Regions from separate parts of the Litoribrevibacter albus genome, predicted to be linked through region 3. Evidence: predicted binding sites of a transcription regulator. Region 3 holds the regulator's gene; each other region holds the start of a gene.
The links. Region 3 encodes FNR, which switches genes on or off when oxygen is low (the NO sensors DNR and NnrR bind a similar motif). Its sites were predicted from a motif close to TTGATNTANATCAA; they were not measured.
Positions count from the first base shown of each region.

Region 1: the regulator FNR is predicted to act here: its motif matches at 4,108-4,121, upstream of QQL66_RS01300 (OmpW/AlkL family protein).
Region 2: the regulator FNR is predicted to act here: its motif matches at 6,219-6,232, upstream of QQL66_RS00140 (bifunctional enoyl-CoA hydratase/phosphate acetyltransferase).

Region 1 is NZ_BSNM01000002.1:261,289-269,111, forward strand. Features, by position in the region: gene QQL66_RS01280 (YchJ family protein) at 1-392, opposite strand, end outside; gene QQL66_RS01285 (putative RNA methyltransferase) at 389-1,264, opposite strand; gene QQL66_RS01290 (Crp/Fnr family transcriptional regulator) at 1,464-1,955, shown strand; gene nhaA (Na+/H+ antiporter NhaA) at 2,071-3,255, shown strand; gene QQL66_RS01300 (OmpW/AlkL family protein) at 3,326-4,024, opposite strand; gene QQL66_RS01305 (DUF3187 family protein) at 4,259-5,248, opposite strand; gene QQL66_RS01310 (DUF2804 domain-containing protein) at 5,397-6,404, shown strand; gene minE (cell division topological specificity factor MinE) at 6,536-6,787, opposite strand; gene minD (septum site-determining protein MinD) at 6,791-7,597, opposite strand; gene minC (septum site-determining protein MinC) at 7,658-7,823, opposite strand, start outside.
Region 2 is NZ_BSNM01000001.1:26,678-34,500, forward strand. Features, by position in the region: gene potA (polyamine ABC transporter ATP-binding protein) at 1-1,173, shown strand, start outside; gene QQL66_RS00120 (ABC transporter permease subunit) at 1,170-2,084, shown strand; gene QQL66_RS00125 (ABC transporter permease subunit) at 2,081-2,935, shown strand; gene speB (agmatinase) at 3,092-4,060, shown strand; gene QQL66_RS00135 (hypothetical protein) at 4,145-4,864, opposite strand; gene QQL66_RS00140 (bifunctional enoyl-CoA hydratase/phosphate acetyltransferase) at 5,131-6,132, opposite strand; gene QQL66_RS00145 (cupin domain-containing protein) at 6,420-6,968, opposite strand; gene QQL66_RS00150 (NAD(P)/FAD-dependent oxidoreductase) at 7,331-7,823, shown strand, end outside.
Region 3 is NZ_BSNM01000003.1:221,977-229,799, reverse strand. Features, by position in the region: gene QQL66_RS02820 (heavy metal translocating P-type ATPase) at 1-1,863, shown strand, start outside; gene ccoS (cbb3-type cytochrome oxidase assembly protein CcoS) at 1,880-2,104, shown strand; gene QQL66_RS02810 (sulfite exporter TauE/SafE family protein) at 2,138-3,139, shown strand; gene fnr (fumarate/nitrate reduction transcriptional regulator Fnr) at 3,324-4,103, shown strand; gene ppnN (nucleotide 5'-monophosphate nucleosidase PpnN) at 4,199-5,572, opposite strand; gene QQL66_RS02795 (hypothetical protein) at 5,644-6,192, opposite strand; gene QQL66_RS02790 (universal stress protein) at 6,466-6,894, shown strand; gene QQL66_RS02785 (ATP-binding cassette domain-containing protein) at 6,978-7,823, opposite strand, start outside.

The sequences.
Region 1 (7,823 bases), on a different contig from region 3:
CAGCCCGCTTCACGCACGAACATGGACTCTTCTTTTAACACCCCGGGATTTCCTTGCTCATCAAGATAGAATGCCGCAAAGCTTACCCAGCCTTTTTTATCCGTCACTTTTCCTCGTTTTGTATTTAAAATTTTCAGCTGTTGCCACTGGGTTTGATCTTTGGCAAGGTCTAATCGTGCGGGGCGACTGCTAGGGTGCCAGGTATTGAATAAATAGTGTTCATCTTTGATGAAATAAGCGGTATAGCGGCTTTTCATCAATGCTTTGGCTGTGGTTGCCGGCTTCGTTCCGTTAATGTACGGCGCACAACACAGACTGTAGGCCTTATTGCTACCACAAGGGCAGGGTTCAGAGGACTTCGGGATGTTTGACAGTGGTTGCGCTTTTATCATAGTGACTCCGGGCTGATCTGGTCTTCTTTCAAACTAAAGCATGAGATGTTGACATCAATGGTGATTGTCAGCGAATCGAGGGATAGCAGTTTTTCTCGGCCAACGGCAGGTGCACGCCATTGATGAGGCGTCATTGCCAATAGGTCTTGGATTTGTTGGCTTGACGTTAATGTATGTTTTGCCTGGAAGGCTTGTTGTTGATCGAGTTTGAAGTGACTTGCCAAAGGCACTTGTGGATCCAACACTTGATCTTTGATGGAAGGATACAGGATTTCACGCATCTCTATGAGGTGTTGTTTACCCGTGGTTACGGTAATTAATGTACCTTGGCGAGACAATGCTGGCGCAATTCCTTCCGGCATCAGACGTGTAAACAGACATACTATAAGATCCTGTGAGCGTGGCATTACGGGAATTTCTGCCCCTGAAGCAACCAGCCATGTGACTTGTTTGTTTCGTTTGGCTGCGTATCGAACTGCGTCTTTCGATATATCCAGGCCAATCAATTCGATGGATTGGGGATGTAACGCGTTGTAGAGTCGCTCGGTGTAATAACCTTCACCACAACCTAAGTCGAGAATTCTGATGGGATCTTCTAATGTTGAGGCGTGCTCAGTAATCCATTGGCTACAGGTTTCATTCAGTGCTTCTGAAATGGGTTGGTAAATCCCTGTATTCAGGAAGGTTTGTCGGGCGAGAACCATTTCGATATTGTCGCCTGGGCTTTTAGAGCGTTTTTTGTTCGACATTAGTAGGTTGAAATATCCTTGTTTCGCTTGATCGAAACTGTGTCGATTTACGCATGATAAGTTCTTTTGATCATTCTGTAAGGAGTGTGCACAAATAGGGCATTTAAGTGTGGTGGATGACATAGTTCTATTGAAGCTCTCAGATAAGCGATCAAGTCTAGGATCTGAACCTTAGGGATAACCGATTAAAGACTGCAACTGATATTATGGAATATCGAGATTTTGAAGATTTCTTATAATATCATAGAGCGGGTATGTTCGGTTTTATTTAACCTACCTGTATCTAGAAAATTTATGTTAATGATGTTATCGAGGATGTTTTATGCTCCCCAAAGAGAAAAATGTTGAGCGACTTCAGTTGAATCCGGATGAACTTGCTCAAATGTTGGATAAAACATCTTGGGGAAATGATCTTTCATGGAGTGAACTTGTAACCTTGGGGAAGTTCATTCAGGCCTATAAAGTGAAGCCTCATACTGTATTGTTTGCTGAGGGGGAATCGAACCAAACCATGGCTATTCTGGTCGAAGGCAGGGTAGAGATTCTTAAATCGACCTTGAATAATCAGAAGAAGTCGATTGCTAAGGTTAAAAGTCCTCAGACATTTGGTGAGATGAGTTTGATCGACGGGCAACCTCGATCGGCTGAGGTAGTTGCGGACTCCAGTTGCACTTGTCTTCTTCTTACAAAGGAAAAATTTATGGCAATGAGTGAGCGCCAGTCACATCTTGCGTTTAAAATTTTATGGAAAATATCAAGCCTTATGAGTCAGAGACTGCGTCAGGTGAGCGGTCAATTAGTCGACTTGGTCTAGTCCGGTCGATGTCTATGTACAGTAATCTATAGTAATTCTGGCTATCAATTTTCATATATATCGTCAGACGATATATAAAACTCTCTTTCTGTCTTATCAAAAGGGTATAAACTCAATGATACAAAGCATGATAAAGGATTTTCTCAAGTTGGAGTCTGCTTCAGGAATATTACTTATCCTTGCAACTGCCGTGGCGTTAGTTTTTGCTAATACGCCATTAGATCAGTACTACGAGCTCTTTCTCTCCACTCAAATGGGCGTGCATATTGGGGCTTTGGCAATTAATAAGCCTTTGTTGTTATGGATTAATGACGGCTTAATGGCGGTGTTCTTTTTCCTTATCGGTTTGGAGCTAAAGCGCGAGCTTGTTGAAGGTGAGTTGTCGGATCCTAAACAAATTATTCTGCCTGCTGCTGGTGCGGTTGGCGGTATGTTGGTGCCTGCGCTGATTTATGTGTTCTTTAACTGGGGTGATGAACAGGCCATCACGGGTTGGGCGATCCCAGCAGCTACAGATATCGCTTTTGCCTTAGGTATTTTGGCAATGTTGGGGAGTCGTGTTCCGGTTGCTCTTAAGGTCTTTTTGGTCTCATTAGCGATTATTGATGACATTGGCGCTATCATCATCATTGCAATCTTCTACACCAGTGATTTGTCTATTGAATCTTTGGTTGTCGCAGGGCTTTCCATAGCGTTTCTTGCGGTATTGAATAAGCGTGGAGTGGTTAAGATTGCACCTTATTTACTTGTTGGTTTGGTGCTCTGGGTATCTGTATTGAAGTCGGGTGTACATGCTACTTTGGCCGGTGTTGTTTTGGCGTTTTTCATTCCTCTTAAACTGAAAAATGAACATGGAGAATCACCTGCGCGTCAGCTTGAACATGATCTTCATTCTTCTGTCGCTTTTGTGATCGTTCCTATCTTTGCCTTTGCTAATGCCGGCGTTGATTTACGAGGCATGTCTCTCGAGCGTTTCCTTGATCCGCTGCCTATAGGTATCGCAATGGGCCTGTTCTTAGGTAAACAGCTAGGTGTATTTGGCTTTGCCTGGTTAGTGATTAAGTTAGGGTTGGCAAAATTACCAAGCAGTATCAACTGGGCTCAGCTCTATGGCGTTGCAATTTTATGTGGTATTGGTTTTACCATGAGTTTATTTATTGGATCTTTGGCCTTTGAACAGACTGGTGAGAGTATGGATGATCGGTTAGGAATCTTGTTTGGCTCCTTATTGTCGTCGGTAGTGGGCTTTTTGTTATTGCATAAAGTGTTGCCCAAAGCACCTGCCAATACTTCTGAATAACGCATAAAAAAACCGGTTCAAATGAACCGGTTTTTTTTGATTTTTGGGTATGGTTCTTTAATCAATTGGCTTACAGCTTGTAGCCAAGGCTTACCATGTAAACCATAGGATCGATATCTACATCAGCGTGTAGTTCTTCACCACCTAAAGGTAATGATTGATCAAGCTTAACAGTAGCTTCTGTATCAATATCGATGTGATATACAGAGGCGTTAAAAAGCAGATTGTCTGTCAACATTACGTCCACACCTGCTTGGAATGCTAGTCCAATTGAGTCGTCCAGATCTAGGTCGTCGAAATTAGTGCCATCTGATTCATCGAAGAACCAAGTGTAGTTAATACCTGCGCCTACGTAAGGTCTGAAAGATGCGTCTTTATCAAACAAGTAGTACTGTAAAGAAAGGGTTGGCGGTAGATGTTTAGTTGAGCCCACGTTATGTGTGCCATCTAGTGCAGTTCCGGTATTAGCTAGCGACACTTGGATGTCATGCTCAAATGGTGTGGCAGCTAGTAGTTCTACGCCAATGTTGTCTGAAAGCATGTAAACAAAGTTTAAACCTAGTTGTGTGTCCCCATCTGCTGCGATGTTTGAATTTGCACCAAGTGCCGATACTTCATCAATATCATTAGTTGTTGCATCTTTTGGGTCAACGTTAGCAAAACCTGCACGGACGATAATATCGCCAGCTTCGTGTGCATAAGTCGCTGTTGCACCAGTTAGTGTTAATGTCGCAGCCAATATAGCGGAGCTTAACTTGTTCATTTTCATAGGTTTCTCCAAGATCGCAGAGCACTTTTTTTAGTTGGTTTTAATTTGTTAGGCGTAGTTTATGAGCAGATGAAACCGGATTATTGATATGAATCAATTTGATGAATGCCCCTTTATCACAAATGGGTATATTTGATGTGGTTATTGATCCATGTCATGGGATTTTTGAGGTCAGCTGTAAGAAAGCTGACCAAAGAGAAGGGGAATATCGAAATTTATAGGTTTAGAGCGTTATTAGTATCGGTAACTCCACTCGACAAAGAAGGTAACATCCGCAGTTGAGTCGGTTTTAACGTCTTCGGAAAATGCGATATCCCATTGTTGTGATTCCATTGCCGTTATAGATGCGCCAAGGGTTAGCTGTAGAGCCTCACTCTCAGCGGGTTCGACACTACTCTCGGCGAGCTTGCTGTGGCTCTCTAATTGGCTTTTCAGTGTAAAGCCAGAGAAGGCTTCCCAAAATAGCCCTGCATGTAGGGTGGTTAGATGCTGCTTTTGGTTTCGTACCTGATCTGTCTCGCCCAAATAGTGTTGCCCGACTTCTGCAGCGAGGGATAATGATTCAATATCAAATAATTGAGGCTTAATGTAACTGAGGCTGGTGCCAAGATCCCAGCTGCCACTTCCCATGAGTTTATCTTCGTCACCGGTTGGCGCTTTTAAATAGAAGTGAAGGACAAAGGGAAGTTCATCTGCAAAGGATTTGCTGAGTTGCAGTCTGAGATCTCCTACGCCGTTTTCACTGCTGGTGATCAAATAATCGACTGAGTTGTCGTTTTGGTATCCATAAACCAATTCATTTCTTGGGAAATCATCACGACTGCCTTCCCTGAAGTTAAAGATTTCATGCCATTTATCAATGGCGTTATCTAGAAAACCACTGGAGTGCCGTATCAGGGGTAGTTCAGCTGATACTTGCCAGCCGTCATCAAAGCCCATGGACCAAGTAGGAGTCAGGCGCCATGTTTCACCATCAAAGCGAACGATTTCGGCGCCGTCATTCATCGTGACGGCATTACTTACAACTTCGGCTTTTACTCCTGCCTTTTGCTGGCCAGATGAAAGTAATTGAATTTCAGACATTCCAGGAATATTAAAGAGCCCCTCAATGGGCGACGAAAAGCGGCTGTTGATTGGGTTTAGATCTGCCCCTTGGCAAATTGACGCTAAGGCGGTGCAGGATAGTAAAGAAACTAGGTAAGGAATTTTGCGCATTCTGATCATTTCAATCCTTTAGGATATTGTCCATATTTGGAATATTACCCATCCTAGATAGTTAGTTAAGACATAGCAATTGCAGCAAGTATTGATTAGGGTAGTAGGCAGATTTTTTGGTCATCTGCTTATGGTGGAATTGGTTGTAGGGAAAGGAATGAATAAATTAATTAATGCAAACGGAAAGCCTCAATATGGTTGGATTAAAGAGCCGGTGAGTGAGGTTAATTATCTGGATTTCCCTTTAACAACGACGATGGATAAGCAATTAAGTGTATCCAGTAAAAAACGGAAATTTAATCAGTTTCATTTTATTGGTGTCTTGACGGAAGATTTCATGGCTGGGTTGGCCATTGTGGATTTGAAGTTGGTCAGTAATTGCTTTTTTTATGTCTGGACAAAAGAGCAGGGGTTATTGATAGAGAAGAGTGTCATCAGTCCGTTCGGGTTAGGTGCGCGATTATCCTCTTCCCCCGATGAAGCAAACTCTCATTTTTCTTTTATGGGGACCAAAGCCAGCATTGAGCAGTCTGGACCAACAACCCGGGTTCGTTTGAACTCCAAACAGGTGCAAGTAGATTTTTCATTGCATCAAGGTCAGAACTACGAACCGTTGAGAGTCTGTTCTCAAGCGGGTTATACCGGTTGGGTATACACACAAAAAACAGCAGGTCTGGAAGCCAATGGGCATATTTCAATCAAAGGGCAAAACTTTGATTTAAAAGCCATGAATGCACTGGGTAGCGTAGATTGGTCATGTGGCTACATGCGCCGGGAGACGGCCTGGAACTGGGCGTGTTTTTCAGGACGTGATGAACTGGATCGAACCATTGGATTAAATCTTGCGTCAGGGGTGAATGAAACCGGAACCACAGAAAATGGTTTATGGGTCGATGGCAAGCTTCATAAGCTAGGTGGGGTTCGTTTTGAGTTCGATCGCAATCATATGGAACGGCCTTGGCGGGTGGTTTCTGAATGTGGCCGAGTGACATTGGAATTTCACTCACAAGGTTGTCGCTCGGAAAAACTGAATGTTGGCTTACTTGCATCAAACTTCAAACAGATGTTCGGTCACTATTCTGGTTCGATTTTGGATGATGAGGGTAATCCAGTGGTCTTTAAAAACGTGCCTGGCTACGCCGAAGACCATTACGCGAAATGGTAAGTATGTGGATTCATAAGAGCGGCCAGGTATTCGATCTGTCTGCTCGCATCAAGTTGCTGGCATCGTTTCGATAGGCATAAAAAAGCGCGACCCGAATCGCGCTTTAGCCAGATCTATAAATAAGTGGGTACTTACTTTTCTGGTAGGGTGATGTTTAGTTCTAAGATTGAACAATCATCTGAGTTCTCTAGTTGGACTTGAACATCGTCGTCAGCAATTGAGACATACTTTCGAATAACCGCTAAGATCTCTTGCTGCATCGCAGGTAAATAGTCCGGCTGATGGCGAGCAGATCGTTCATGAGCGACGATAATTTGCAGGCGTTCTTTGGCAATGGATGCTGACGCCTTTTGGTCTTTTTTGAAGTAGCTAAAAATACTCATTTCTTAGCCACCAAACATTCTCTTCAAAAAGCCTTTCTTTTCGGCTTCAAGGAAACGATATTCAACCTGTTCCCCAAGAAGGCGAGCGACCATGTCACGGTATGCTTGTCCTGCATCACTGTCATCATCAAGGATCACGGGTGTGCCTTGGTTTGAGTTTTTGATCACAGATTCTGATTCAGGAATCACACCCAACAGAGGTACTGCCAGGATTTCTTCCACATCTTCAACCGACAGCATTTCGCCTTTTTCAACGCGCTTTGGATTATAGCGAGTAACAAGAAGGTGTTCTTTTACTGTTTCTCCAGCTTCGGCTTTGCGAGAACGGCTTTGCAGAATACCAATGATGCGATCAGAGTCACGAACCGAAGAGACTTCCGGGTTGGTTACGATGATGGCTTCGTCTGCAAAATACAGCGCCATTAACGCACCATGCTCAATACCGGCAGGTGAATCACAAATGATGTAATCAAACTCTTTGGAAAGTTCTTCAAGAACTTCACCCACCGCTTCTTTATTCAGAGCATCTTTGTCACGGGTCTGAGAAGCCGCAAGGATGAAAAGGTTGTCGCAGCGTTTGTCTTTGATCAAAGCCTGTTTCAGTGTGGCTTCTTTGTTAATGACTTGAACAAAGTCGAAAACAACTCGACGTTCACAGTTCATAATAAGGTCTAGGTTACGAAGACCTACATCAAAATCAATAACAACGGTTTTGTGTCCGCGAAGTGCGAGACCTGTACTGATAGCAGCACTAGAGGTGGTTTTACCAACACCTCCTTTACCTGAGGTGACAACGATAATCTTGGCCATGTCAGTCCTGTTCTTTTAGTTCTATCCCTGCGGGCGTGAGAGTCTTTCGGCGATTATTGGTTAAAGCGTATCTATATGCAAGTGGTTTTCCTTGAGCTCAATCTGGCTGCTTTGGCCGATTCTGTCGGCAGGAAGATCATCACTTACTTGATAAACACCAGCGATTGAAATCAGTTCGGCTTGCAATGATTGGCAGAAGATTCTTGCCTCTGAATTTCCGCTGGCA
Region 2 (7,823 bases), on a different contig from region 3:
GTGTCTCCGAATGGTAATGGCAATGCAGGTAATGGCAATGCGGGTAATGGCAAGGCAGGTAACGGAAAGTCACCTCGCTCAACGCAGGAAGTCTTGCTTTCCATTAACAACATCACCAAGTATTACGAAGATGCTCTGGCGGTAGATAACGTCAGTCTCGACATCTACAAAGGCGAAATTTTTGCGCTGCTCGGCGCTTCCGGGTCAGGCAAATCAACGCTGCTTCGTATGCTGTCCGGTTTTGAAAAACCAACGTCAGGCCAGATCTGTTTAGGCAATGAAGACATCAGCTTCATGCCACCGAATGAACGTCCTTTTAACATGATGTTCCAGTCATACGCCCTCTTCCCTCACATGAGTGTGGAAAAGAACATTGCCTTTGGCCTCAAACAAGATGGTATGCCAAAAGGTCAGATCGCCGATCGTGTGAATGAGATGCTGAAACTGGTTCACATGGAAAAATTCGCGCGTCGTAAGCCTCATCAATTATCTGGCGGCCAGAGACAGCGTGTAGCCCTTGCCCGTTCTTTGGCGAAACACCCGAAGTTGTTGTTGCTTGATGAACCAATGGGTGCCCTGGATAAAAAGCTCCGCACTGAGATGCAGCTGGAAGTGGTCGACATCATCGAGCGTGTCGGTGTGACCTGTGTAATGGTAACCCACGATCAGGAAGAAGCCATGACCATGGCCGATCGTATCGCCATTATGGACGAAGGCTTCATTCAGCAAATTGGCTCGCCAGTGGATGTCTATGAAAGTCCGCAGAACCGAATGGTGGCGGAGTTCATTGGATCAGTGAACATCTTTGAATCCGACATCATGGTGGACGAAGAAGATCACATGAAATTGAGCTGTCCGTCCTTGGATGCCGACATTTATGTGGGCCGTGGTGTGTCGACAGGCATCGACGAGAAAGCCATGCTGTTTGCCTTGCGCCCGGAAAAAACGTTCTTATCGAAAACCAAGCCATCACAAGAATGCAACTGGTCTACCGGCCGAGTCGATGACATCGCCTACCTCGGTGGACACACGGTGTATTACGTGGAGCTGAAAGACGGAAAAGTCATTCAGTGTTTCCTGGCCAACACCGAACGCCGTGCAGAACGACCACAATGGGACGACCAAGTCTATGTCTATTGGACAGAAGACGCGGGCATGGTGATGCGCTTATGAACATCAAACAATCCATCCAAAGACTCCCGCAAAAACTACCAAAAGGTCGTCATTGGGTAATCTCAGCACCCTATTTATGGCTCTTGGTATTTTTCATTCTTCCCTTCTTTTTCGTCGGAAAGATTTCGGTTTCCGAGGCGGAATTAGCCATTCCTCCTTACACGCCGATGTTTGCCTGGGAAGAAAACCAACTGAACATTACCCTGAACTTTGGGAACTACTTGTGGCTACTTGAAGACCCCATTTATATTCAGGCGTATTTGAACTCAATCAGTATGGCCTTCTGGTCGACTGTCTTGTGTTTGTTGATTGGCTTCCCAATGGCCTATGCCATTGCCAAAGCACCGAAAGAGCAACAAGCCATTTGGTTGCTGTTGGTTCTGCTGCCAAGCTGGACGTCCTTTCTTATCCGCGTTTACGCCTGGATGGGATTACTCAAAAACAACGGGCTGATCAACAACGGCCTGATGTGGTTGGGCATTATCGATGACCCTATCCAGATGATTAACACCAACTTTGCTGTGTATATCGGCATTGTCTATTCCTACTTACCCTTCATGGTTTTGCCACTGTATGCGAATCTGGTGAAACACGACGACTCACTTTTGGAAGCAGCCAGTGATTTGGGCGCAAACAAACTGACCTGTTTCTTCAGAATCACTTTGCCTCTTTCATTCAACGGCATTGTGGCGGGTTCGATGTTGGTGTTCATTCCTGCGGTGGGCGAATACGTGATTCCTGAATTATTAGGTGGCACAGAAACCATCATGATCGGGAAAGTGCTCTGGCAGGAATTCTTTAATAACCGGGATTGGCCGGTAGCTTCGGCTTTGGCGGTGATCATGATTGTCATCCTGATCGTGCCGATTACCTTATTCCACCGGTATCAGAATAAGGAGGTGAGCCAATGACAGCCTCAACTGAAAAGCGCGGTTCGTTTAGCTTTGCCACGTTTAGTTTTAGCAAATTTATGTTCTGGGCCGGGATCGCCTTCCTGTATTTACCGATGCTGGTGTTGGTGGTGTATTCCTTCAACGAAAGTCGGCTGGTAACCGTTTGGGCCGGGTTCTCCACCAAGTGGTACTTTGAACTGTTTGAAGATCAGCAAATCATGAATGCCGTATGGCGTTCAGTGGAGATTGCGTTCTGCTCAGCAACGGCCGCTGTGATTTTGGCTATTTTTGCCTCAATCGTGATGGTGCGTATCAAAAAGTTCAGAACCCGTACCCTCTTCACGGGGTCAATCACCGCTCCGCTGGTGATGCCGGATGTGATCATTGGTTTATCCATGCTGTTGTTATTCGTTGCAATGGGCCAGTACATTGGCTGGCCCGCTGAACGCGGTATGCTGACGGTTTGGATTGCTCATACCACCTTCTGTCTGGCCTATTCAACGGTTGTGATCAGTTCCCGTTTGATGGAAATGGATCGCAGTATTGAAGAAGCCGCGTTGGACTTAGGCGCCAATCAACTGGAAGCCTTCGTTAAAATCACCTTGCCGATCATCTTCCCTGCGATCTTATCGGCCTGGCTGCTCTCTTTTACCCTATCACTGGACGATGTGGTGATTGCCAGCTTCGTGACCGGCCCTGGGGCAACCACCTTACCGATTGAAGTCTTCAGTTCGGTACGACTGGGTGTCACGCCTAAGATTAATGCCTTGGCGACCTTGATCATTCTTGCCGTGATCATAGTGTCTCTAGCCACGTGGTTCGCCACCAAGCGCATTAATGATCGGATGAAACAGTCAATGGCCAACTAGTAACCCATGATCCACTAGCAACCAAAGGCCAACTAGCAATCAGTGGCCCACTGAAGCAAGGGAGTGAAAACAAGCGTACTGGTGACGTTTTCACTCCCCCTTCCTGCTTAGGATTTAGCCTTTTGACTCCAACAGTTCAAATGCAGTAGGTGACATATGAGTTCCGATTTTGATCAATACAGTAATGGTGATCTCGCGTTCACGCGTGAGTCCCCCTATGGCACCGTGATTGAAGCCATGTATTCCGGCGCCACCAGTTTCATGCGCCGTAAGTACACCCGAGATCTCACCGACGTTGATGTCGCCGTTGTTGGTATCCCCTATGATTTGGCTACCTCCAACCGCCCTGGCGCGAGATTTGGGCCGAGAGCGGTAAGAGCAGCATCTACACAGCTTTCTTGGGCCAGACCTTGGCCTTGGACGTTCGACCCATTTAACCGCTTACACGTCATTGACTATGGGGATTGCGTGTTTGATCCCGGTCGCCCGGAAGATGTGGCAGTGGACATCGAACGCTTCATCAGTCGTCTGGTGGATAACAATGTGATTCCCTTGAGTCTCGGCGGAGACCACTTTGTCGCCTACCCGATTCTTAAAGCCTTGCATAAGAAGCACGGCCCGATTTCCCTGATTCATTTCGATGCTCACACCGACACCTGGGCCGATGAAAAAGGACGCATCGACCACGGCACCATGTTCTATCATGCCGCCAAAGAAGGCATCGTCAGCCCGTCTCATTCCGTGCAAATGGGCATTCGTACCCAGAACATGCAAACCCACGGCTACAACGTGTTTGATGCCTTGTGGCTGCATAAGAATGGTGAAGAGGAAGCCATTGCTCGCATTAAAGACATCGTCGGAGATAACCCGTGTTACATCACCTTCGATATTGATTTCTTAGATCCGAGCTTTGCCCCTGGCACCGGCACCCCCGTCTGCGGCGGATTTAATACCGCCACCGCCATCAAGATTCTGTATGGATTAACCGGCCTGAATCTCATCGGAGCGGATGTTGTGGAAGTCGCGCCACCTTATGATCACGCAGAAGTCACAGCGCTGGCGGCAGCAACCATCGCCACCAACCTGCTGTGCTTATTAGCGGAAAGCAAAGAAGACCGAGCCTAGTGGTTGCGTCTAAGCATTAAGGATCGAGGGTAAGGAAGGATCGAGGGTAAGGATTGTTTATAAGAATTGAGAGCCCCTCAATCCTTACCCTGCGTATGCACTCAATGCCACGGCGTTACTACCACTCCGCTCGAACGGATCAACCATACCGCCCTCTCTAAAGGTTAACCCTTCACCAGAGACTTTCTGAGCTTGCTTAGACGAGCTCAGCAACCATTGCCCAGCCATCTCTTCACTCATGCCGCTATCAATCTTCTGAGCCCACTCTTGGGTGAGTCGGTATAACTCTTTGAACAAGTAAAAATCCTGCGTTTGAATAAGCCCTTGTTGAAGATCTCTATCTTCTTTGAATAGCTGCTCAATCTTTTCTTTATCAGGATGGTCGTTCTTCACATAGACATTGCCTTCGTAATCGATCGCCAAATCTATATCCTGAGAGGTATCAACCCCCGCTTTGGCAAAGGCAAGAGATAACTTTTCTTCATACGCAGCGACATCATCAGCGTTAAAGAGTTTGATCGGTTCGAAGCCCTCTAACGTGGTAGCTGATGCCTCATCTTTTTCTTCCGGGGCAACAACGGTGGAATACACCCGCGTCATATCTTCGTACTTGGCAACCGCACGCGCCTGCGCTGAGCTTTTATCAGTGGCACTGGCTGATAACGTAACCTGATCGTCCGCAACTTGGGTCACAGAATCAACTCGTGCCCGTTGATCAACCGTTCCCTGGTTTTGCAGCGCTTGAGTAATGCCGTTTACTTGCGACGCTTGCTGAGATGTCTGAACTCCATTCTGAATCTGCATGGCAACCTCCATGTGGTCAATGATTTGGTCAATATAGTTATTTGATGCGTAAGTTTTTAAGGATGCATACAATAAGCAAGCAAGGCACCAAAACAGAAAAAACCTAATCGTTTTAGTATGGTAGAGACGATTTGAGTAGGAACAAGAGATAAAAAACCAATGCACAAGGAAGGGACTTGCCGCTAGGAAAGCGGCAAAATTCATAATGAGAAAAGTGACAACTCAGGAACGAATTCTAGATCATAGGTGTGCCAGAACGTCTTAGATCACACATCCTTTTTCAACAGACCACGGTTTGCCCACACAGTGGCCAACGCCGAAGATGCCAACCGGGCTAATCCAGAGCCCGTCGCTCGACTGGTCAGGATAATCGGCACTCGGGCCCCTAGCACGATACCTGCCGACTCCACCTGCGACAGAAAACTCATCTGCTTGTAAAGCATATTACCGGACTCCAAATCCGGCACCAGGATAATGTCAGCATCACCAGCCACCTCCGACACAATGCCTTTCGCCTCAGCTGCGACTTTGGAAATCGCATTATCAAAACCCAGAGGCCCATCAATAATCGCATTGGTAATCTGACCACGCTCTGCCATCTTACACAGTGCGGTCGCATCAATTGTTGATGGAATACGCTCCGTCACGGTCTCTACCGCAGATACCACGGCCACCTTCGGTTTGCCCTGACCAAAAGACAAAAACAAATCCACAGCATTCTGAGTAATGTCCTTTTTGGTCATCAAATTAGGGAAAATATTGATGGCCGCATCGGTTAAGAACAACAGCTTGTGATACGTGGGAACAGCCATCGCGAAGACATGACTCATTCTACGTTCAGTTCTCAGGCCTTTCGTTTTATGAAGCGCCACTTCCATTAACTCATCGGTATGAAGCTTACCCTTCATTAACGACTGAACCAGCCCCTGACGTACTAAATCAACGGCCATTTCAGCGGAGTGATGACTGTGCTCGGTAGCAACCAATTCAATGCCACTCAAATCCAGATTATGAACTTCGGCGGTTGCTCTGATTTTATGCTCTGGTCCAACCAGTACAGGTTCGATGATTCCCTGCTCTGCCGCTTCCAGGGCACCGATTAATGAGTTTTCATCCGTCGGATGCACCACAGCCGTAGGCATCGCTGAATAGTTTTTTTGAAGATCAAGAATATGATCAAACGGATGCTCAAAAGAGTGATTCGTAGTAAGTGGTTTTCTTTCGATATCGTGTTCATTCACACCGGAACTGATTAGCTGAGTATCCATATTTGGCTCCCTAGAGACTGAATACTCGCTAAACTAACGAATCAATATGACACAGATAGAACCGGAAAATGAAACTTCAAAAGAGATTGATCGAGATCATCAAGACAAGGGGAAAAATTAGTAGGAAAAGCCAGAGGGAAAAGACAATAACAAAAGACATTAAAAAAAACAGTACTGAAGGGTGCCAAAGAAAAGCCTCACAACAGGATATTAAAAAGGACGTTAAAAACGCCCTTCATTGAATGCAGCCGGTCTTTGAAAACGCCCGGTTTTTAAATACAAGGCAATTAGAAATTGGCTGGCGTGGTTGCCGACACCAAACGGCACTCTTCATCGAATGGATTGCGGAATCGATGCTGTCGGGTGGATTCAAAATAATAGCCCTGCCCCGGCTCTAAAACATACACTTCGCCGTCGACGGTCAGCTCGATCTTACCACTGATCACATAGCCCGCCTCTTCACCTTCGTGGGTATAAGGCTCTTCCCCCGTGTCTGCTCCCGGCGGGAAACATTCAACCAACATGGTCATGGCTCGATTTGGGAAGCCTTTACCGATTAACTTCCAGTCAATTTGATCAACAGAGGAATCCAGGAATTCATCTGCCGTGTAAACCACAGGAATATCCGTTTTTGATGCTTCTTCGGAATCAAAAAATTCCAATAACGAAATGGGAATACCAGAAAGTACTTTTTTAAGAGAACTCACACTTGGGCTAACACTGTTCTTCTCAATCATCGAAATAGTGGAGTTTGTTACTCCCGCTCGTTTGGCTAACTCACGCTGCGACAATCCAGCTTGTGCACGAATTTCTCTTAAACGGCTACCGACATCCAATGGTGTGATCCTCTCTGACTTATCGTTAATTCACCAAGTACTGCATCAACCCCTGTTGAAACATAGACTTTAAGGGGGCTGAACGAGGCAAAGTATACCAGTTTGCTGATATCGAGTAATCAAAATACAAAACAGTTTGTATAAAATTTTGATCAATATCAGCCGCCTTTCAGTTTTTAAGCCTAGACACATACCCGCCATATGTAAAATATTGAAAACAGTTTGATTAATATTTAGAACATCATTAGAGTAAAGAACAAACAAATCCAAGTTCGAACGAATCAACTCCAACAAACTAGCCAATTACAGCAAACTAGCCAATTACAACAACTAGCTTAAACACAAGAATGGTAGGTCGCGCCATGCTTAACCCGAAAACCCACAACACTGAACACCCGAATTCCTACTATTTGGCATCCGCCATGTATCCCAACCAATATCCAAAGCTTACCGAGCACATCAAAGCAGACATCTGCGTAATTGGCGGGGGCTTTAGTGGCGTCAATACAGCGTTGGAACTCGCCGAGCGAGGCTATCAAGTGGTATTGATTGAAGCCTATAGAATCGGCTGGGGTGCGTCTGGCAGAAACGGTGGTCAACTGATTCGCGGGATTGGTCACGGATTGGATCAGTTCAAAAACAGTATAGGTCAGGAAGGCATTGATGCCATCAATCACATGGGCTTCGAAGCCGTAGAAATCGTCAAAGAACGGGTTAAGAAATACGACATTCAATGCGACTTAAAAATGGGCTATTGCGACCTGGCCAACAAGCCTGCACATCTCCAGGATTTTGAAGAAGACAAAGCCTGGTTGGATGAAATTAATTACCCCTACGAAACACGACTTCTTTCCA
Region 3 (7,823 bases):
CTCATTCGTCTTGGTATAGCCGGCATTGGCATGATGCAAGTAATGATGATGGCCAACGCCTTGTATTTCGGTCATTACACTGGCATCGATAAATCCTATGAAGCCTTTATTCGCTGGGCCAGTTTATTCTTAAGCACGCCAGTTGTTCTTTATTCTGCCTTCCCGTTTTTTAATGCCGCGATACGCGACTTGAAGACCAAGCACTTGACGATGGATGTGCCCGTTTCAATTGCTATTGCGCTTGCTTACTCCTCAAGTATTTGGGCCACCTTTAATGGCGCTGGTGAAGTCTATTTCGACTCTGTCTGTATGTTCACCTTCTTCCTATTGCTTGGCAGATACTTTGAGATGAAGGTTCGTCATCAGAATTCTCAGGTCACTAACGACCTAATCGGGTTAATGCCAAATTCAACCTTGGTTTATACCGACGGCGAATACAAAGTTACGCCTACAGAACAAATCAAGGTGGGTGATAGAATTTTGGTCAAAGCCGGCCACACAATTCCTTCCGATGCTAAAGTCATCGAAGGCACCGCCGATGTGGATGAGTCTGCTTTAACAGGTGAATACCTTCCTGTTCGCAAAAAGATTGGTGATTTTGTAATGGGCGGAACTACCTGCCTTGATCACCCTATTGAAATAGAAATCACCACCATTGGTCATCAAAATACCCTCAACCTCGTAGTTGAGTTGATGAACAAAGCGGAATCAAACAAACCCAGAATTGCACGCATTGCTGATACCATTGCCAGCCGATTCGTTGCTGCGGTATTGATAACTGCAGTGAGTGTTTGGGGTACATGGATGTTCATTGACCCCGACAAAGCATTTTGGATTGCTTTATCTGTCTTGGTGGTAACATGTCCGTGTGCGCTCTCTTTAGCAACACCCACTGCCATTACAGCCGCCACATCCTCTCTTAAACGCTCAGGTCTTATTATCACCAGCACACATGTTCTTGAGGGGCTGCCAACCATTACCGATATTCTGTTTGATAAAACAGGTACTCTAACCGAAGGTAAGCTGTCTATTTCAGACATCGACATTCCGTCCCATTTGCCTGAATCAGAAGCTCTTGCCTTGGCAGCTCGATTGGAAGCTGCCTCCGAGCACCCTATTGCCCGAGCTTTCCCAACAACAAACCAGCCAGCTCAAGATATCGAGATAACACCCGGTGGTGGCCTGAGTGGCACCGTCGACGGTAAGACCCTGTACATTGGCCACAGTCAATTTATTCAAGAGAAGACATCCATCAATGAAGTTGTGCTTCCAGATAGCCATAACTGGGTTGTATTAGCTGATGGACAACAGGTTCTTGCCTTTTTTAAAGTTGAGGACACTTTAAGAGCAGATGCAAAAGAGGCCATTCAGGCGCTCCGCCAGCGGAAGATCAATCTCCACATGCTGACAGGTGATCGCTCCCAAAATGCCGAAGACATGGCCAGAACACTGGATATCGAACACGTACATTCGGGCCTCACGCCTCAAGGAAAACTTGATCAACTATCAAAACTGCATACTCAGGAATGTCGTACCTTAATGATAGGCGATGGCATTAATGACATTCCTGTTTTGGCCTCGGCCGGCATTTCCATCGCGATGAATGAAGCAACCGACCTGGCAAAAACCAAGTCCGATATGATATTGATGAATGGTCAACTCAACGCCATTAATAATGCGTTCACCATTGCCGAACAGTGTCGAAAAATAATCAAACAGAATCTCGGTTGGGCTTTGATATATAATCTGATCGCCTTACCGCTGGCCGCCACAGGATTTATTCCTCCTTGGGCTGCTGCAATCGGTATGTCAGCAAGCTCACTGGTCGTTGTGCTGAATGCACTCAGACTAAGAAACATCTGAACTTGAGGTAACGTGTGTGGACAGTATCCTTTTCTTAATTCCTATCTCAATTATCTTTTTGACCATTGCCGTTATTACGCTGGTATGGAACATCAAAAGTGGCCAGTTTGATGATATGGAAACGCCTGCGCATAAAATTCTCTTCGATGACGATGAAGATTTGCTGCCAGATGATGCCAAACCCATTAAGAAAAACAATTCGGACACGAATTCCGACACGCCATCCAACAAACCAGAATAACCTTCTGCCAATCAAGATATAACAGGCCCACACATGACCGTTGATACCCTCTCATTTACCGCTGCCCTGCTTATTGGTTTACTTGGTGGCGCACACTGTATAGGAATGTGTGGAGGCATTACGGCCACGTTTGGTCTAAATAGCCAAGGCAATATTTCCCAGCGCTTCAGCAAAAATCTGGCGTTCAATCTAGGGCGAATCACCAGCTACACCGGAGCAGGTTTTCTAATTGGTTTAGCCAGCTCTCTTCTTGCTAATCTTAGCCCGACCGTCGGTATGATACTTCGACTGATTGCCGGCGTTTTCATTGTGCTGATGGGGCTATACATTGCTGACTGGTCTCGCGCAATTACAAAAATAGAAAAGCCAGGACAATGGATATGGAAACGTATTCAACCGCTCACTAAGCCTTTCCTACCAGCAGATACCGTTTATAAATCCTTATCCCTTGGTTTACTTTGGGGATGGCTTCCTTGTGGACTGGTTTATAGCACCCTAGTGCTTGCTTCAGCCAATGCTTCTCCAACCAGCTCCGCACTAGTTATGTTTGCCTTTGGTCTCGGCACCTTACCTACAATGCTAGCAACAGGTTTACTAGCATCCCAGCTCAGCAACATTATCCGTAACAAAAACATCCGAAACTTAGCTGCCATAATGATGATATTGATGGGGCTATGGATTATCTGGGGAAATGGCCAACATCTGCTCGGCCACGGAAATCATGCAAACCACACGACTCACACAGATCATACAAATCATTCAGAGCATAGTGATCATGATCATAGTACAATGCAGCATAATTCGTCTGGCCCTGATCATTCGAGCATGAATCATTCTGCAATCGATCATTCAACCATGGATCATTCACAAATGAATCACGATGACATGATCAAGACTCCGATTAGCCATGAGCAGAATGGGGACGATCATATGATTCATAGAGAGAAGACAGAAGAACCATCGATACAAGGTATCAATGATCAAACACCTGAGATTGACCATTCAAAAATGGATCACTCGCAGATGCAGCATTAACCATTAGAGTGCGCTTTTTTAAACATCTATACTATCAGTTAGTAAAGTGAATTTTGCATAAGATAGTCGATGCATTTCTTTTTTTAGTCACTAGAGCGCATAGCTAGAAAATGCACCACAAACGTGCTTTTAAGAATGGTAAAGCTGTGTTATAAATTACCAAAACTTACGGAAGCTGAAGCTTATGTCTCAGAAAACAATCACTAGCGTTAAAGGGTGCGGTACCGCAGTTAGCTGCCAGGACTGCTCATTGAGCTCACTCTGCTTACCCTTATCACTTCACGAGCAAGATATTGACCGTTTTGATGCAATCATTAAACGTGGTCGACCTTATCAAAAAGGTCAAACATTATGGCGCCAGGGGGATGATTTCCATTCTGTGCTTGCTATTCGATCAGGCAGTGTGAAGAGCTTTATTACCAGTCCTTCTGGAGAAGAACAAATTGTTGGCTTCCACTTTGCGGGTGAGATGATTGGTCTTAATGGGTTATTTAATAAAAAATACCCTATTACCACCGTCGCACTGGAAACGACAACCGTATGTGACATTCCATACGACAGCCTGGATGCGTTAGCGGATGATCTGCCTGAACTACGTGATCAGGTACTTCAAAGCATGAGCCAGGAAATCTCTGAAGACCAACAAATGATGCTTCTTTTAAGTAAGAAAACATCTGAGCAGCGTCTTGCTACTTTCCTAGTTTCAGTCTCAGAACGATTCCACCGCCGTGGATACTCTGCAACCCGCTTCCGTCTAACTATGTCGAGAAACGACTTAGGTAACTTCCTAGGCTTAGCGGTAGAAACGGTTAGCCGTATTTTCAGTAAGTTCCAACAAAAAGAATTGCTACGCTTCCTGGACAGCAGCCGAGACATTGAACTGCTGGACGTTGATGGTCTTTATGAACTTGCCGACCTTCAAGATGGAACAGCCAGTGCTTGCGGTAAACGAGTAGCGGGTTAATAGTCCGCTCTCACTGAAACCGGTTATACAATAACTGGTTCATAAAAAAGCCCGGCATAGAAACCGGGCTTTTTTATTACCTATGAAATATCATTTCAGTCAGTAACCACCTGATAACAAGGTACGTATTTACTGCCCGGTAATTTCATTCGCTTCTGCTGAACAAAAGAAGTTAGCAGTGTATCCAGTTTCTTCATCAAGTTAGTTTCACCGTGCAACTTGAACGGGCCATGCTTGTGAATCTCTGCAATTCCCTGCTCTTTGACATTCCCCGCTACAATACCGGACATAGCTCGTCGTAACTGAGAGGCCAGCATGTGAGGCTCCTGCCCCGTATTCAGGTTTAATTCAGACATCGATGCATGGGTTGGAATAAACGGCTCTTGAAAGACAGCAGCAATATCCAACATCCAGTTAAAGTAGTAGGCATCTTTTCGCGCCTTACGATGTTCTTTCACCTCAGTCATTCTGGCCTTCAACTCAACAGCCACCTTCTCAGGGTCATCAATGATGATCTCATAAAGTTTTTGAGCTTCAGGCCCCAAAGTATCTCCAATAAACTCGTCGATCTGTCGGAAATACGCTTCGGACTCTTTAGGGGCCGTAAAATACACAGGAATTTCAGCACCATGCTTATTCCCCATGAGTACACCTAATAAGTAGAGAATCTCTTCCGCAGTTCCTGCCCCTCCTGGGAACACGACTATGCCATGCCCCAATCGTACAAAGGCTTCCAGACGTTTTTCGATGTCCGGCAAAATAATTAGCTCATTTACAATCGGATTTGGGGATTCCGCTGCAATAATGCCTGGTTCAGTTAGACCTATGTATCTAGGGTTTCTGATACGCTGCTTCACATGAGCAACATTGGCACCTTTCATCGGCCCCTTCATCGCCCCAGGACCACAGCCAGTGCAGATATCAAAGCCTCTGAGCCCTAATTGATAGCCAACTTCCTTGGTGTAGTCGTATTCATGCTCACTAATGGAGTGTCCACCCCAACAAACAATAATATTAGGATCAACACGTGCCTGGAGAGCATTCGCCTGACGCAAGGTATGAAAAACCGCTTCCGTGATTAGAGGACCATTGCCTTCCTCATGCAATAAGTCCAGATCCAACTGACTGCTTAAATGAATAATATCTCTGAGAACGGAAAAAAGATTTTCTTTGACCCCCTGAATCATTTTTCCATCGACAAATGCCCTCGCTGGTGCATTTTGAACAGCGATACAAGCACCACGCGCTTGAGGAACAATACTAATTTCAAAATCCAAATACTGATTTTCTAACTGTTCAATGTCGTCGTTATCAATGCCACTGTTCATAACAGCCAGAGAACAACGTCTGAACATTTCATAGAGTTTGCCTTTATTAAGGCCGCTTAACTGATTGATTTCATTGATGGATAGAATATCCAAACTTCCGACGGGTGATAATACTGAATAATCAATTACTTCTGATGGCATAATGCACTCCTTGCCAATGATCCATATTTCATTTTAGTTGAAATATCCTTGTTATTACCGAAAACGGGACTTCACTCTCCTTCATGTTCATCTAAAGATGCAAAATAGTCACCAAGTAGCCCTCTGAGGGTATTAGCCCAATCTTCAAATTTGATGACATCGTCAGCCGTTCCATCTTCATTCCAACCTATGGTTATCCCTCCGGACAATATCGACACTGCATGAAGTTGCTCTTTATAAGCACCTAGCAATGACTCAATATGCTGTATTATAGCTAGAGGTAATTCACCTTGGTTAATATACCAATCCCATCCTGCAAACGAGGAAGAGGATGAAGTCTCTTCAACATTATGATGACTTCGAATAAGCATCCATCCCGAATGAAGCCTATTGCTTTCAACTCCATCAAATGAATAACCTGCCGCATCGACAGCGCCTTCTTCCACTCGCCCGGATAAATTGATTAACGGGTATTTAATTAATTTAACGCGAACACCTTTGATGATGGCCGCTTGGCGAAGACCTGCAATTCGTCGATCACGCTTAGAGGGCATAATCCACAAAATAGATCCAAGCACCATCAAAAATGCCAAACCAGCGACAATCACCCAAAGCTGCATTACATCACCCTAATTACGCTCTAAATTTAAGAAAAACATTGATTTAAACCAATTCCAACTTTTGTCACACACTTATCATAAAGTTGAAAGATCAAGCACTTACTTCAATAATAAGATCATAGTAAAAGGAAATGGTCTACGAAAATAATTTACTTGAGGATCTCGTAACCCGGTAAATTGTTTGAAGTAAAAAGCGTCATGTGCCTTTCAGAAACCTTAAAGGCCACAGACAAATACGGAAACCTGATGAGCAAGACAACAGAGGATTAAAGGATGACCAACTATTCAACCATTCTATTGGCAGTCGATCTGTCGGAAGAATCAGAAAAGGTAATTGAACCAGCTAAAACCTTTGTTAATGCGTTTGGCTCGAAAATTCATGTCCTTCACACCATTGAACCTTTTGCTTTTGCTTTTGGCGGAGACATTCCTTTTGATGTTGTAGAAATACAAGATCAACTTATTGAGCATGCCAAAGAGAATATGCGTCAACTCATCAACAAAACAGGCATAGAGGTAGTGGAAACTGATGTTGTTGTAGGCTCAGTGAATGCTGAAGTCCACCGTAAAGCCAAAGAGATTGACGCCGATCTCGTCATTGTTGGCAGTCATGGCCGACATGGCTTGGCCTTACTATTAGGCTCTCACGCTTCTGATGTAATTCATCATGCTGAATATGATGTATTGGCGGTAAGAATATAGATCTATAGAAAACGCCCCTTATGGCGAATTTTTAAAGCCATAAGGGGTCGTTTCCAGCACACGAACCGGACGATCTTAAAACGTTAGCCTTCAGCCATCGCTTCCAACTCAACCCAACGCTCCATAAGAACTTCCAACTTTTCCTCTTCTTCGGCTAGCGCCTGAAGTTTGTTGGTCACCAGCTCATGATCCTGCTGATAAAAATCAGCTGCGGAAGTCTCTTCCTGCAACGCTTCAACAACAGCCTCCTGCTCAGCCAATTGATCCGGCATCATATCCAGCTCTCGCTGTAATTTATAACTGAGCTTTTTGGGCTTAGGTTTATCAGTATCTGAATTCTCAGTTTTTGTGCTCTGAACGGTTGAGGAACTCACTGAATCCGTCTTTTCTTCTGGACGTTTAGCCTCTTGGCTGCCTTGATCCAAGAATTTAAATTTCCCTCCGGAAGATTGCCAATCGTTAAATCCACCAATGATTTCTTCAACCACACCGTTTCCGTGGAAGATCAGGGAGTTACTGACCACATTATCCAAGAAAGAACGGTCATGGCTCACTAGAATAATGGTACCGTCAAAGTCCATCAGTAACTCTTCCAACAGCTCCAATGTTTCCATGTCCAAATCGTTGGTCGGCTCATCAAGAACCAAAACATTTGCAGGCTGACTAAAGAGGCGTGCCAGCAACACCCGGTTCTTTTCTCCACCGGATAAGGCTTTCACCGGGGTACGAGAACGCTCAGGCGTAAATAGAAAATCATTTAAATAACCAATGATGTGTTTATTTTGCCCACCAATGGAAATGCTATCCCGCCCTTCCGACACGTTATCAATGACGCTTTTTTCTAGATCGAGCTGACTTCTAAGCTGTTCAAAATAGGCCACTTCCATTTTCGTGCCCAAACGCACATCACCCGAATCAGGAGTCAGTTG